Regions from separate parts of the Kitasatospora atroaurantiaca genome, predicted to be linked through region 2. Evidence: predicted binding sites of a transcription regulator. Region 2 holds the regulator's gene; each other region holds the start of a gene.

Evidence for each region. The regulator HspR, encoded in region 2, represses chaperone genes until heat shock. The targets are predictions, from matches to a motif close to TTGAGNNNNNNNNNCTCAA.
Region 1: lon (endopeptidase La) is a predicted target of HspR. The motif match lies at 2,229-2,247, and genes of this name have one in related genera.
Region 3: dnaK (molecular chaperone DnaK) is a predicted target of HspR. The motif match lies at 2,461-2,479, and genes of this name have one in related genera.

The regions. Positions count from the first base shown of each region.
Region 1 is NZ_VIVR01000001.1:4,910,640-4,915,349, forward strand. Features, by position in the region: gene FB465_RS22475 (response regulator transcription factor) at 16-750, opposite strand; gene FB465_RS22480 (rhomboid-like protein) at 1,292-2,017, shown strand; gene lon (endopeptidase La) at 2,270-4,663, shown strand.
Region 2 is NZ_VIVR01000001.1:3,805,388-3,810,097, reverse strand. Features, by position in the region: gene FB465_RS17555 (hypothetical protein) at 262-456, shown strand; gene FB465_RS17550 (LuxR family transcriptional regulator) at 510-1,523, opposite strand; gene FB465_RS17545 (heat shock protein transcriptional repressor HspR) at 1,722-2,228, opposite strand; gene dnaJ (molecular chaperone DnaJ) at 2,233-3,381, opposite strand; gene grpE (nucleotide exchange factor GrpE) at 3,472-4,074, opposite strand; gene dnaK (molecular chaperone DnaK) at 4,071-4,710, opposite strand, start outside.
Region 3 is NZ_VIVR01000001.1:1,462,394-1,467,103, reverse strand. Features, by position in the region: gene FB465_RS06625 (hypothetical protein) at 1-778, shown strand, start outside; gene FB465_RS06620 (SDR family NAD(P)-dependent oxidoreductase) at 936-2,306, opposite strand; tRNA gene FB465_RS06615 (tRNA-Ala) at 2,333-2,406, opposite strand; gene dnaK (molecular chaperone DnaK) at 2,549-4,414, shown strand; gene grpE (nucleotide exchange factor GrpE) at 4,411-4,710, shown strand, end outside.

The DNA of each region.
Region 1 (4,710 bases), 1.1 Mb from region 2:
AAGCCCTCGGTGCCACTAGGAGAGCGGTGCCTCCAGGGCGTACCCGACGCCGTGCACCGTACGGATCCAGCTCGCGCCGATCTTCCGGCGCAGCGCCTTCACGTGGCTGTCGACCGTGCGGGTGCCCGAGGCGTCGGTCCAGTCCCAGACCTCGGCGAGCAGCTGCTCACGGGTGAGCACCGCGCGCGGCTGGGCGGCCAGGCAGGCCAGCAGGTCGAACTCGGTCGGCGTCAGGTGGACGTCGCCCGCACCGAGCCGCACCCGGCGCTGGACGTGGTCGATCTCCAGCTCGCCGAAGCGCAGCGAGCCGAGGGCGGGTGTCCTGGCCGCCTGCTGGGCGCGCTCGACGCGGCGCAGCAGGACGTTGACCCGGGCCGCGAGCTCGCGCATGGAGAACGGCTTGGTCATGTAGTCGTCCGCGCCGACCCCGAGGCCGACCAGCAGGTCCGTCTCGTCGTCGCGGGCGGTCAGCATCAGGACCGGCACCGGGCGCTGTGCCTGGATCCGGCGGCACACCTCCAGGCCGTCGAAGCCGGGGAGCATCACGTCGAGCACGACGAGATCCGGCTGCCAGGTGTGGAAGCCGTCCACCGCTCCCGGGCCGTCATGGGCCACGGCGACCTTGAAGCCCTCCGCGCCCAGCCGGGCCGCGATGGACTCGGCGATGGTGGGCTCGTCCTCGACGACGAGTACGCGTCGCTGTGTGCTCACCGCGTTGCTGCTGATGGTCTCTTGCTGAATCTCTGTCACGGTCACGCCACCGCCCCCAGGGCTGCGGGCCGGCTGCCTGTGGGGACAGCGGGCTCCGCTCGTAGTCGTCTTGTTCCGTCGTGGGCTGTGCCCGGCCCGCAGTCTCTGCGGGGTGCCGTCCGCCGTCGGCACCGGAGGGTGCGCAGGTGTGGGTCTGCGTACCGTTCCGCTCTCATCGCAGCGTACGGACACCGCGAGCATCCCGGCAGGTGAACCGGACATATCCGGCCTGGCGGCCGGTGCCGATCCCGTTGGGGACGGGGCACGGGGCGATACCTTACCCGGCAAAAATATCGACTGTATCTGTGCGTATGCGGCCGATGTGATGACAGACTCCTCAGCGGGGAGGCTACTTGTCCGTAAACAAAGGGTTGGTCCGGACCAAATATGAGAGCCGGTCGCGCCTGGCGGGGGTCCGATCTTCACAGGTCTTCCTCAGCCGGTTCTCAGGACCTCGACGTACCGTGGGCACGACAAGTCCCGGGGGAGCAGTGCGGCTGGGAGCGGAGGCGGAATGTCGGACACGCAGCGAGGTGGCCTCATGACGCGGCCCGTGCCGGCGCCGCCCTACGGCGGGCTCAGACACGGGCTCCGGGTCGGCGTGCTCGGCCGGCTGCTGGGGCTGGTCCCGACCCCGCGCCGGAACCCCTTCGCGCTCGGCTATCTCGCGGTGCTGCTCGGCACCACGCTGTTCTCGCGCTTCGCCGATCCGGAGCTGGTGCACCGGCTGCAGTCCCTGTCCAGCACGGACGTCCACAACCTGCTGCACTGCCCTCTCCCGGCCCTGCTGTTCAGCGGGCTCTGGGTGGCCGGGCCGGTCTGGATGCCGTACCTGTGGGCCTTTGCGCTCACCGTGGCGCCGCTGGAGCGCCGGGTCGGCGGATGGCGGGCGGCCGCGGTGTTCGCCGCCGGGCACGTGCTGGCCACCCTGCTCTCGCAGCTCGTCGTCGCGGTCACCGTGGCGGCCGGGCGGCTCGGCCCTGAAGCCCTGGACAACCTGGACATCGGCGTCAGCTACGGCGTGCTCGCCAGTCTGGGCGCGCTCGCCGGCCTGCTGCGCCCCCGGGGGCGGCTGCTGGCCCTGGCCGGGGCGGGCGGGCTGATCGGGCACCAGCTCCTGACCGACCAGGACCTGGTCACCAGTGTCGGCCACCCGGCGGCGCTGCTGATAGGCGTCTCGCTGTGGCGCTGGCTGCGGCGCGGGCCCGGGCGTCCGCTGCGGCTGCGCAGGCCGGCCGTGCGCCGGATGGCACCGTCGGAGGTGTGATCCGGGTCCCCTGAGAGGCGCCGCCGGCAGGTGAGCAGCCGATCAGGAATGGGCATCCCAGGGGCGCGGGGAACTGCGCGAGGCGGTAGGGCACAGGTCGTCGCCTTCCGATCTCGCGCAGTTCCTCGCGCCGCTGGTTCTGCGGCGGAGCCTCTCAGGGCTGATCGCTCAGGGCGAACGTGACCGGGGGAACAACCGGCGCCTCCCAATCCTTAGTCAGGTCAACTCAACTTCACTGACTGGGGAGAGATCATGGCATCGACGTCCACACCGCTCACCCTGCCCGTGCTGCCGCTCGACGACGAGGTGGTGCTGCCGGGCATGGTGGTGCCGCTGGACCTGTCCGACACCGAGGTGCGCGCCGCCGTCGAGGCAGCCAGGGCGGCCGCCTCCGGTGCGGCCAAGCCCCAGGTCCTGCTGGTGCCGCGGCTGGACGGCTCGTACGCCGCCGTCGGCACCCTGGCCACCGTGGAGCAGGTCGGCCGGCTCGCGGACGGCGACCCGGCGGCCCTGGTCCGGGCCGTCCGCCGGGTCCGGATCGGCGCCGGCACCACCGGACCGGGCGCCGCGCTCTGGGTCGAGACCAGCGCGTTCCGCGAGTCCTCGGTGGGCCTGCCGGTGGCCGGCCGGGCGCTGGAGCTGGTCAAGGAGTACAAGGCGCTCTCCACCCAGTGGCTGCGCAAGCGCGGCGCCTGGCAGATCGTCGACCGGGTGGCCCAGATCGAGGGCGTCGGCGAACTCGCCGACAACATCGGCTACGCCCCGTTCGCCACCGCCGAGCAGAAGCTCAAGGTGCTGCTGGAGGCCGACCAGTCGGCCCGGCTCGAGTACGCCCTGCAGCTGCTCCGCGACCACCTCGCCGAGGAGGAGGTCAACGACACCATCCGCAAGGACGTCGAGGAGGGCGTGGCCAAGCAGCAGAAGGAGTTCCTGCTCCGCCGCCAGCTGGAGGCGGTCCGCAAGGAGCTCGCCGAGCTGAACGGCGAGCCGGCCGACGAGGAGGGCGACTACCGGGCCCGGGTCGAGGCCGCCGACCTCCCGGAGAAGGTGCGGGAGGCCGCGCTCAAGGAGGTCGACAAGCTCGAGCGCTCCTCGGACCAGTCGCCCGAGGGCTCCTGGATCCGCACCTGGCTGGACACCGTCCTCGAGCTGCCCTGGAACGAGCGGACCGAGGACTCCTACGACATCACCGGTGCCCGTGCGGTGCTGGACGCCGACCACTCGGGCCTCGCCGACGTGAAGGACCGGATCGTCGAGTACCTCGCGGTGCGCAAGCGGCGCGAGGAGCAGGGGCTCGGGCAGGTCGGCGGGCGCCGTGGCGGTGCGGTGCTGGCCCTGGTCGGCCCGCCCGGGGTCGGCAAGACCTCGCTCGGCGAGTCGGTGGCGCGCGCGATGGGGCGCACGTTCGTCCGGGTGGCGCTCGGCGGCGTACGTGACGAGGCGGAGATCCGCGGCCACCGGCGCACGTACGTCGGCGCACTCCCCGGCCGGATCGTTCGCGCCATCAAGGAGGCCGGGTCGATGAACCCGGTGGTGCTGCTCGACGAGATCGACAAGGTCGGCTCGGACTACCGGGGCGACCCGGCGGCGGCCCTGCTCGAGGTGCTGGACCCGGCGCAGAACCACACCTTCCGAGACCATTACCTGGAGGTCGAGCTCGACCTCTCCGACGTGGTCTTCCTGGCGACGGCGAACGTGCTGGAGGCCATCCCCGAGCCGCTGCTCGACCGGATGGAGCTGGTCCGCCTCGACGGCTACACCGAGGACGAGAAGGTCGTCATCGCCCGCGACCACCTGCTGCCGCGACAGCTGGAGCGGGCAGGCCTGAAGGCCGACGAGGTCGCGGTGGACGAGCTCGCGCTGCGCAGGCTCGCCGGCGAGTACACCCGCGAGGCGGGCGTCCGGAACCTGGAGCGCTCGATCGCCCGCATCCTGCGGAAGATCGCCGCGCAGAACGAGCTGGGCGAGCGGGAGCTGCCCGCCGCGATCGGCCCGGACGAGCTGCGGGCGCTGATCGGGCGGCCGCACCACGTCCCCGAGTCGGCGCAGGAGCCGGCCGAGCGGCGCACCGCCGTCCCCGGCGTGGCCACCGGGCTGGCGGTCACCGGCGCGGGCGGCGACGTCCTCTACATCGAGGCCTCGCTGGCGGACGCCGAGACCGGCTCCACCGGGCTCACCCTCACCGGGCAGCTGGGCGACGTGATGAAGGAGTCCGCGCACATCGCGCTCTCCTACCTGCGCTCGCGCGGCGCCGAGCTGGAGCTGCCGGTCACCGGCCTGCGGGACCGCGGCATCCACCTGCACGTCCCCGCCGGAGCCGTCCCCAAGGACGGGCCGAGCGCCGGCATCACCATGACCACCGCGCTGGCCTCGCTGCTCTCGGGGCGCAAGGTCCGTACGGACGTGGCGATGACGGGCGAGGTCTCGCTGACCGGGCGGGTCCTGCCGATCGGCGGGGTGAAGCAGAAGCTGCTCGCCGCCGACCGGGCCGGGATCACCACGGTGGTCATCCCCAAGCGCAACGAGCCCGACCTGGACGACGTCCCGGCCGAGGTGCTGGAGCGGCTGACGGTGCACCCGGTGGCCGACGTACGGGAGGTGCTGAGGCTGGCCCTGGAGCCGGCGGAGGTCCTGGTGGCCGCGTGAACCCATCAGGGGCGCGGAGGGCACCCCCCGCGCCCCTGGGGTCGGCG
Region 2 (4,710 bases):
TGACTGTTGTGGATAAGTTGAAGACATGGCGTCAAGTGAAGGCCGTCGGTACCGGTACCGTCGGGACGAGTTGATCGTCCAACGGTCGTAGCCGGTCCGTCCACTGGCACACGGTGTCATCTGGGTGCCTGGCACAGAGATGACGCACTCCTCATAAAGCGGACGCCGTGACAGTTGCTTCACGCTGCGGCATGATCTGAGCTAATGTTCGACGCTTCATTTGCTCAGTGAGGCATAACCCTGAGGAAGGATTTGGTCGCAATGTCTCGCATGCGCCGCTTTGTTCGCTTCGTCGTTGTTCCGCTTGTCATGGGTGCGGCGATGCTGGCCGGGAGCAATCCGGCACTGGCCGGAGACAGCGCCTGGACGCGCGCCCTTGTTCACGCGGACTCGGTCGCGGACTCGGCCGCCGACGGTTCGGCCATTACGACCCCGGCAGACTCGGCCTGGACCTGAGTGCCGCGGCAAGCCTGCCGTGCCCGGACGAACGGGGCGTCCGGGTGGGGTGGCTAGCCGAACTCGTCCTTGTGGTCCGGGGTGTCATGAACGCTGCGGGCGAGTACATAGCCGAGTTGGAAGAGTGACTCGACGTGGTACTCCTCACGCATCTCGGCAATATGGCGGGCCAGGGTGCGTTCGCTGATGCCCAGTCGGCGGGCGATAACCCGGTGATTGGTTCCTTTGAGCATCAGATCAATGATCGTCTGACGGAGGCGTGAGACCACCTGCGGCGGAACTGTCCGAGTACCGTCAAAATCTAGACCGCGACTCCAGTTCCGCTCGAATACCTCCTCCACGAGGTAGCTGATGACGGCCTGATCGTGAATGAACGCCGCCAGGTTGAGGTCTTCCGCCACCGGAATGACGGCGGTCCGTCGATCGATGACGATCAGTCGGGTGTAAGGCTCGTCGAGTGTCCGCACCTGCCCGCCGTGTTCGGCTATCGCCGTCACGTACTCCCGGGTCGGGGTGTGATAGCGGGTGCTCGGGTGATAGATCGTCCGGATGGCCGCGCCACGGCGGAGCATCTCGAGGTCGCGGGTGATCACACTCGCCAGGGCCTCGGGAGGACGCGGCCCGCCCGGCTGCGCGGCGAGCATCTCCTCCATGCAACTGCTCACCAACTGGCCGAGCCGTTGGTTTATCAGCACTTTGCCGCGCACATACTCGATCGTGCCGCCAGCCTGCTCGGGCGTACGGAAGTCCTCGGCCAGCTCCTGGAGGTCCGCGGGCAGCGCGACCGCCCGGCTCAGCAGGTCCAGTGCCTTTCGCTGCCAGGCGGTGCTGAGGCGGGCCGAGAGTTGTTTCGGGTCGACGGCGACCAGGACGTCCGGGTTGTCGGTGTCCCGGACCAGCAGCCCGATGTCGACCAGCTCGAGCAGGTGATCCTGGTCGGCCGACTTGCTCTCTTCGGGTGTCAGACGCCCATGGCAGCGGAGAACGGACCGGTAGAGCTCCCTGGCCTCGGCCGAGAGAACTCCCAGCCCGCCCGAAGTGAGGCCGGGCTCGTCCGTCTCACTCATCTGGGGCTCCTTGCCGTCGGCCGAACAGATGGATGGGCAGCGGGTGCCCCACCGGGATCATAGGCGTGAATTTTGGTACATGAGCCGCGGAGTCGAACATGTACCTCGTCCCGGTACAACTGGTTGGCACTCTCTCATCATGACTAAGCCGCCGGCACCCCCCGTGAGGAGGGAACCGGCGGCCGGGCCTGCTCCGCTCTACCGCTTCGGGCGCCAGACGACCAGGGCGCTGGACTGCTGGACCTGCTGGTAGGGGACCAGGTCCCGGCGGTAGGAGGCGTGGACGGCGGCCTCGCGCTGCTGGAGGGCGGTGGCGGCGCCTTCGAGGGAGTCGGCGAGCTCGGAGACGCGGGACTGGAGGGCCGCGACCTGGTTCTCCAGTTCGATGATGCGCTTGATGCCGGCCAGGTTGATGCCCTCGTCCTGCGAGAGGCGCTGGACCTCGCGCAGCTGCTGGATGTCCCGCGCGGAGTAGCGCCGCCCCCGGCCGGCGGTGCGGTCGGGGCAGACCAGGCCGAGGCGGTCGTACTGGCGCAGGGTCTGCGGGTGCAGCCCGGAGAGCTCGGCAGCGACCGAGATCACGTAGACCGGGGTGTCCTCGGTCAGCTGGTACGGGCTGCGGGCGGGGCCGCCGACCGGGCGGGACGGGCGGGGGCCGCCGGGCAGCCCTTCGCCGAGGCCGGGGCCGATGGGTTCGTGGTTCATCGGGTCACGCTCCCTCCGCCGCCCGGAAGAGGGCGGCTCGCGGGTCGTCCGAGGCGGTGGCCTCGCGGTACTGCTCCAGGGCCGTCAGCGCGTCACCGGTGACGTGCTGCGGCACCACGACCTCCACGGTGACCAGCAGGTCGCCGCGGGTGCCGTCCTTGCGGGTGGCGCCCTTGCCGCGGGCCCGCAGGGTGAGTCCGTTCGCGCTGCCGGCGGGCAGCCGGAGCTTCACTGACGGCCCGTTGAGCGTCGGCACCTCGATGGTCCCGCCGAGTGCGGCTTCGGGGAAGGACACCGGCACGGTGACCGTCAGATTGTCGCCCTTGCGGCCGAAGACCGGGTGCGGGTCGACGTGCACGGTGACGTAGAGGTCGCCGGGCTGGCCGCCGCGCTCGCCCTGGGCGCCCTTGCCCTTGAGCCTGATCCGCTGGTCGTGCTGCACCCCGGCCGGGATCCGGACCTGCATGGTGCGGGCCGAGCTGGCCCGGCCGCTGCCGTGGCAGACGGTGCACGGGTCGTCGACGAGCATGCCGCGGCCCTTGCAGTCCCGGCAGGGCTCGGAGAGTGCGAAGGCACCCTGGCCGCGGCTGACCGTGCCGGCGCCGACGCAGGTCGGACAGACCCTGGGGGTGGTGCCGGCCTTGGCACCCGTACCGCTGCAGGAGCGGCAGGGGGCCTGGCTGGTCATCCGGAGCGGGACGGTCGCGCCGTCCACCGCCTCCTCGAAGCTGAGCGTCACCTCGGTCTCGACGTCGGCGCCCCGGCGCGGCTGGGCCTGCCGGCCGCCGCGGTTGAAGAGGCCGCCGAAGACGTCGCCGATACCGCCGCCGCCCCCGCTCGGCGAGCTGTTGAACAGGTCGCCGAAGTCGAAGCTGTAGTTGCCGCCGCCCGGGCCGCCGGGCCGGTAGCCGCCGCTGCCGAAGAGGCTGCGCGCCTCGTCGTACTCCTTGCGGCGCTTGTCGTCCGACAGGACGTCGTAGGCCTCGGAGATGTCCTTGAAGCGGTCCTCGGCCTTGACGTCACCCTTGTTGGCGTCCGGGTGGAACTCGCGGGCCAGCTTCCGGTACGTCTTCTTGATCTCGGCGGTGGTGGCGTCCTTGGGCACGCCGAGGACCTTGTAGTAGTCCTTCTCCACGTAGTCCTTGGTGCTCATGGCTGCCGCCACCTCCCGAAGTCCATAGACAGAGCGCTGCGGAGCCGGCCGTCGTACCGGACGACGTACGACTCCGCAGCGCACAGATTGTCAGCTTTCCGCTGCACCGTCAGCCTTGTCGGACTCCGCCTTGTCGGTGTCCGGCGCGGCCGTGGTCTGGGTGCCGGGCTGGGGCTCGGCCACCGCGACCATCGCCGGGCGGATGATCCGCTCGCCGATGCGGTACCCGGGCTGGAGGATCTGGACACAGGTGTCCTCGGTGACGTCCGAGGAGTAGCTGTGCATCAGGGCCTCGTGAAGCGTCGGGTCGAAGGGCTCGCCCTCCTTGCCGAACTGCTGCAGGCCCAGCTTGGCGACGACCGTCTCCAGGTTGTCGGAGACCGACTTGAAGCCGCCCGTCACCTCGCCGTGCTCGCGGGCCCGGCCGATGTCGTCCAGCACCGGGATCAGGGACTCCAGGATGTTGGAGACCGCGATCTCACGGACCGTCATACGGTCCCGCTCGACCCGCTTGCGGTAGTTCTGGTACTCGGCCTGCAGGCGCTGCAGGTCGGCGGTACGCTCCGCCACCTCGCGCTGGGCGGCGGCGAGCTCCTCCGAGGCACCGCCCGAGACCGCCTCCTCGGCGGCCTTCAGGACGGCCTCTTCGGCGGAGTCGTCGCCGGGCTTGTCGCCCTGCGGCTTCTCCGTCATGCCGCACCACCCTTGGGCTTCTCGTCGTCGATGATCTCGGCGTCGACGACGTCGTCCTCGGCCTTGGCCTGCTCGCCGGCCGGGGCGGCACCCGCGGCGTCGGCGTTGGCGTACAGCGCCGCACCGAGCTTCTGGGCGGTGGTGGACACCTTCTCGGTGGCCTCGCGGATCGCCGCGATGTCCTCGCCCTTCAGGGTCTCCTTGAGCTCGGTGATCGCCGTCTCGACCTCGGCCTTGACGTCGGCCGGGAGCTTGTCGTCGTTGTCCGCGATGAACTTCTCGGTCGAGTAGACGAGCTGCTCGCCCTGGTTCCGGGTCTCCACGGCCTCGCGGCGCTTGTGGTCCTCCTCCGCGTACTGCTCGGCCTCGCGCATCATGCGCTCGATGTCGTCCTTCGGCAGCGCGGAGCCGCCGGTGACGGTCATCCGCTGCTCCTTGCCGGTGCCGAGGTCCTTGGCACCGACGTGCATGATGCCGTTGGCGTCGATGTCGAAGGTGACCTCGATCTGCGGCAGGCCGCGGGGGGCCGGGGGCAGGCCGGTCAGCTCGAACATGCCGAGCTTCTTGTTGTACGCGGCGATCTCGCGCTCGCCCTGGTAGACCTGGATCTGCACGGACGGCTGGTTGTCCTCGGCC
Region 3 (4,710 bases), 2.3 Mb from region 2:
ACCGGACGAGCGGACCACCCGGAGCGTGCGCTATCTGCTGGGGCTGCTCGAGGAGCCGGCCGCCCGCCGGGTCTGCCACCGCCTGCGGATGCCCTTCGAGGGCGAGGTGGGGCCGACGCCGTCGTACGACTGGGACCTGACGTCGTTCCTGAATCAGCAGGCCCCGGGGTCGGCGGTGCTGTGGATGCTCCAGGAGGACGACCCGGAGGTCAACGCGGAGCTGTACACGGATGCGCTGCCCGTGGGCCTGCGGCGGGACATCCTGGAGGGCGTCTCCTTCGCGCCGGAGCCTGCGAAGCTGGCCGAGCCGGTGCCGGTGAGCCCTCACCTGTGGCGCTCCCCGTGGGACTGGCAGCAGAACGCGACGGACGTCCCGGTGGCCGATGTTCTCGACGCCTTGTACCAGGTCGGGGGCCGGAAGGCGTTCAGGCAGGCGCGGGCGGCTGCCGCGCGGATCCGCAATGAGCACTGGCCGGCCGTCGCGCAGGCCCACCGGGACGTGCCGCTCCCCGGCTTTGCCCGCTGGACCGTCAGCGTCCGGGCCGACTGCCCGGCGGATCTTCGAGAGGAGTTCGGCTCCCACGCCAAGTTCCGGCATCGGGTACGGCAGGCCGGGATCTTCGACGGGCCCGCCGAGTATCTGGCCGCCGCCGCACCTGCTGCCGGGCTTCACCGGCACGGTGGAGGCGCTCATCGGCGCGGCCGGCATGGCGCCCGAGCCGGCGTGCGAGGCCGAACGCGAGGCCGACCATGTGGCCGAGCCCGCGCCGCGTGGTGACGTTCGGCTTCGCACCAAGGTCCTCCGGTTCTTCGGACTGGCCTAGGCAGCCGAGAAACCACCACAGGGGCGCGGGGAACTGCGCGGAAGCGGTAGGGCAGAGGTCGTTGCCTTCCGATCTCGCGCAGTTCCCCGCGCCCCTCCTGTGGTTACCCGGTCACCACGCCGCCTCCTGGTAGTCCTTGAGGAACACGCCGGCCACCGGTGCCCCGGCCTCGCCGCGCACGATCGGGTCGTAGATCCGGGCTGCGCCGTCCACGATGTCCAGCGGGGTGCGGAAGCCCTTCGCCGCGAGGTAGGACTTCTTCGGGGCCGGGTTCTCGTCGGTGATCCAGCCGGTGTCCACGGCGCACATGTGCACGCCCTGCTTGGCCAGTTGGGCCGCGCTGGTGCGGGTGAGCATGTTGAGCGCGGCCTTGGCCATGTTGGTGTGCGGATGGCCCGCGGTCTTGTTCCGTACGGTGAACCGGCCTTCGACGGCGGTCACGTTGATGATGTACCTGCTGGGGTGCGGCGAGGCGAGCAGCAGGGGCAGCAGCCGGTCACAGAGCAGGGCCGGGGCGAGGGCGTTGACCAGCTGGGTCTCCAGCACCTCGGACGGGTCCAGCTCGCCGAGTCTCGCGGACCAGGAGTTGACCGGCGCGGTGTCGGGCAGCAGCCCGGCCTCGTCCGCCTCCCGTGCGACCTCGCCCGCCATGGCCGAGGGTTCCAGCCGGGCAGCGGGCCAGGCGGCCGTCAGCGCGGGCATGGGGCGGAAGCCGGGCGCGTGGAAGGCGGTCACGCCGGCCGGGAGTTCGGCGTGCTCCCCGGCCGTCAGCAGGGCGTACGCCTCGGGCGGGCGGCGCAGGGTCTGGGCGGCGTTGTTGACCAGGATGTCGAGTGGTCGTGCCTCCGTCCGCAGGCGAGCGCAGAGGCCGAGGACCTGGCGCGGGTCACGCAGGTCGATGCCGACGACGGTGAGCCGGTCGAGCCATTCGGAGCTGCCGGGGGCGGCCTGGAAGCGGCGTACGGTGTCGTGCGGGAAGCGGCTGGTGACGGTCAGCTCGACGCCGTCCCGGAGCATCATCAGCGCCAGCTGGAAGCCGATCTTCACCCGGCCGCCGGTGAGCAGGGCCCGACGGCCTCGCAGGTCGGTGGAGAGCGCGCGGCGGGCGGCGTTGTCGGCGGCGCAGTCGGGGCAGAGCAGGTGGTAGAAGCCGTCGAGCTCCCGGTATGTCGACTTGCAGACATAGCAGTGGCGCGCGCGCCGGAGCCGGCCGATCGACGTGAGCTGCTCCGGCAGTTCCAGTGGTGCGTCCTCGCGGCGGGCCAGAGCCCCGGTGACGGTCTCTGCAGCCAGTGCGGCGTCCGCCGCGCGGGCCTCGACACGCCCCATCGACCGGCGCTTGCGGCGGCCCTCGCGGACGAAGGACTCGGCGAGCTTCTCCGCTCGCAGCCGCACCGGATGGTCGGCGGGCAGCTGCCGCAGCCGGCCGACCGTTTCCGCGTAGGCGGCCAACTCCTCGGCCGTCACCCCGGTGTGCTGCACTGTCCCTCCCCGTGGGCCTTCGATGCTGCCCGGGGCCGGATTCGAACCGGCGTGTCCCCCGATGCGAACGGGGTGCGTCTGCCTCTGCGCTACACCGGGCAGCGACGTGGATCCTAGCGGGTTTCCTCGAACAGTCGCCCGGCCCGGCTGATGCTTGACATGGCCGCACTCAAGTCTTACGAGTTGTTGTGCGGGCCGGGCAGGACGCCGCCCGGCTCCCGGGCACAGGAGGGAGACCTGACATGGCACGCTCGGTCGGTATCGACCTCGGCACCACGAACTCGGTGGTGTGCGTCCTGGAGGGAGGCGAGCCCACCGTCATCGCCAACGCGGAGGGCGCCAGGACCACGCCGTCCGTCGTCGCCTTCGCCAAAGGGGGTGACGTGCTCGTCGGTGAGGTCGCCAAGCGGCAGGCAGTCACCAACGTCGACCGCACCGCCCGCTCGGTCAAGCGGCACATCGGCGAGGCGCAGTGGCACTTCCCCGAGGCGGGTGACGTGGACGGCAAGCGGTACACGGCGCAGGAGATCTCCGCGCGGGTGCTGCAGAAGCTCAAGCGGGATGCGGAGGCGTATCTGGGCGAGAACGTGACGGACGCCGTCGTCACGGTGCCCGCGTACTTCAACGACTCGCAGCGCACCGCCACCAAGGAGGCGGGTGAGATCGCGGGCCTGAGGGTGCTGCGGATCGTCAACGAGCCGACGGCCGCCGCGCTGGCGTACGGGCTGGACAAGGAGAACGACCAGACCATCCTGGTCTTCGACCTGGGCGGTGGCACCTTCGACGTGTCCCTGCTGGAGATCGGCGAGGGCGTCGTCGAGGTGAAGTCCACCAACGGTGACACGCACCTGGGCGGCGACGACTGGGACCAGCGCGTCGTCGACCACCTGGTCAAGCAGTTCAAGAACGGCTACGGCGTCGACCTCTCCAAGGACAGGATGGCGGTGCAGCGCCTGCGCGAGGGCGCCGAGCGAGCGAAGATCGAGCTGTCCTCCGCCTCCGAGACGACCATCAACCTGCCCTACATCAGCGCGTCCGCGGACGGGCCGCTGCACCTGGACGAGAAGCTCACCCGGGCCCAGTTCGAGCAGCTCACGGCCGACCTGCTGGAGCGCTGCAAGAGCCCGTTCCACAACGCGATCAAGGACGCCGGGATCAAGGTCTCCGACATCGACCACGTGATCCTCGTCGGCGGTTCGACCCGCATGCCGGCGGTGACCGGGCTGGTCAAGTCGCTCACCGGCAAGGACCCGCACAAGGGCGTGAACCCGGACGAGGTCGTCGCCATCGGCGCCGCGCTGCAGGCCGGCGTCCTGAAGGGCGAGGTCAAGGACGTCCTGCTGCTCGACGTCACCCCGCTGTCCCTGGGTATCGAGACCAAGGGCGGCATCATGACCAGGCTGATCGAGCGGAACACCACGATCCCGACCAAGCGCTCGGAGATCTTCACCACGGCCGAGGACAACCAGCCGTCCGTGCAGATCCAGGTCTACCAGGGCGAGCGCGAGATCGCCGCGTACAACAAGAAGCTCGGCATGTTCGAGCTGACCGGTCTCCCGCCGGCTCCCCGTGGCCTGCCGCAGATCGAGGTCACCTTCGACATCGACGCCAACGGCATCATGCACGTCGGTGCGAAGGACCTCGGCACCGGCAAGGAGCAGCGGATGACCGTCACCGGCGGCTCCGCGCTGCCGAAGGACGACATCGAGCGCATGATGCGCGACGCCGAGCAGCACGCCGAGGAGGACCGCCAACGACGCGAGGCCGCCGAGACCCGCAACCAGGCCGAGCAGTTCGTCTACGCCACCGAGAAGTTGCTGCGCGAGAACTCGGACAAGATCCCGGCCGAGGTCAGGACCGAGGTCGAGACGGCGATCGCCGACGTGAAGGAGAAGCTCAAGGGCGAGGACGTGGCGGCCATCCGCGAGGCCATGGAGCGGGCGACCACGGCCGCACAGAAGATCGGTACGGCGCTCTACTCCCAGTCCCAGGCCGGTGCGGGGCCCGAGCCCGGCGGCGGGGCTTCGGCCGGCCCGGGGCAGAGCGGTGACGAGGAGGTCGTCGACGCCGAGATCGTCGACGACAGTTCGAAGGGAGGCGCGGGATGAGCCGACCGGACGGTCCCCGGGCGGGGGATCAGCCGTCCGAGATCGTGATCCGCGACAAGCGGCGTATCGACCCGGTCACCCTGCAACCACGGGAGCCTGACCGGCCGACGAGGGAGCGTGAGCACGAGCGGGCGACGGGACAGGTCGCAGACGGCTCGGCGGGCGAACGCGCCCAGGTGGAGATGGACCGGACGACGGTGCTGGAGACGCTGCTCGCCGAGCGCACCGCCGACCTGCAACGCCTCAAGGCCGAGTACGACAACTACCGGAAGCGGGTCCGGCGCGACCGGCTGGCG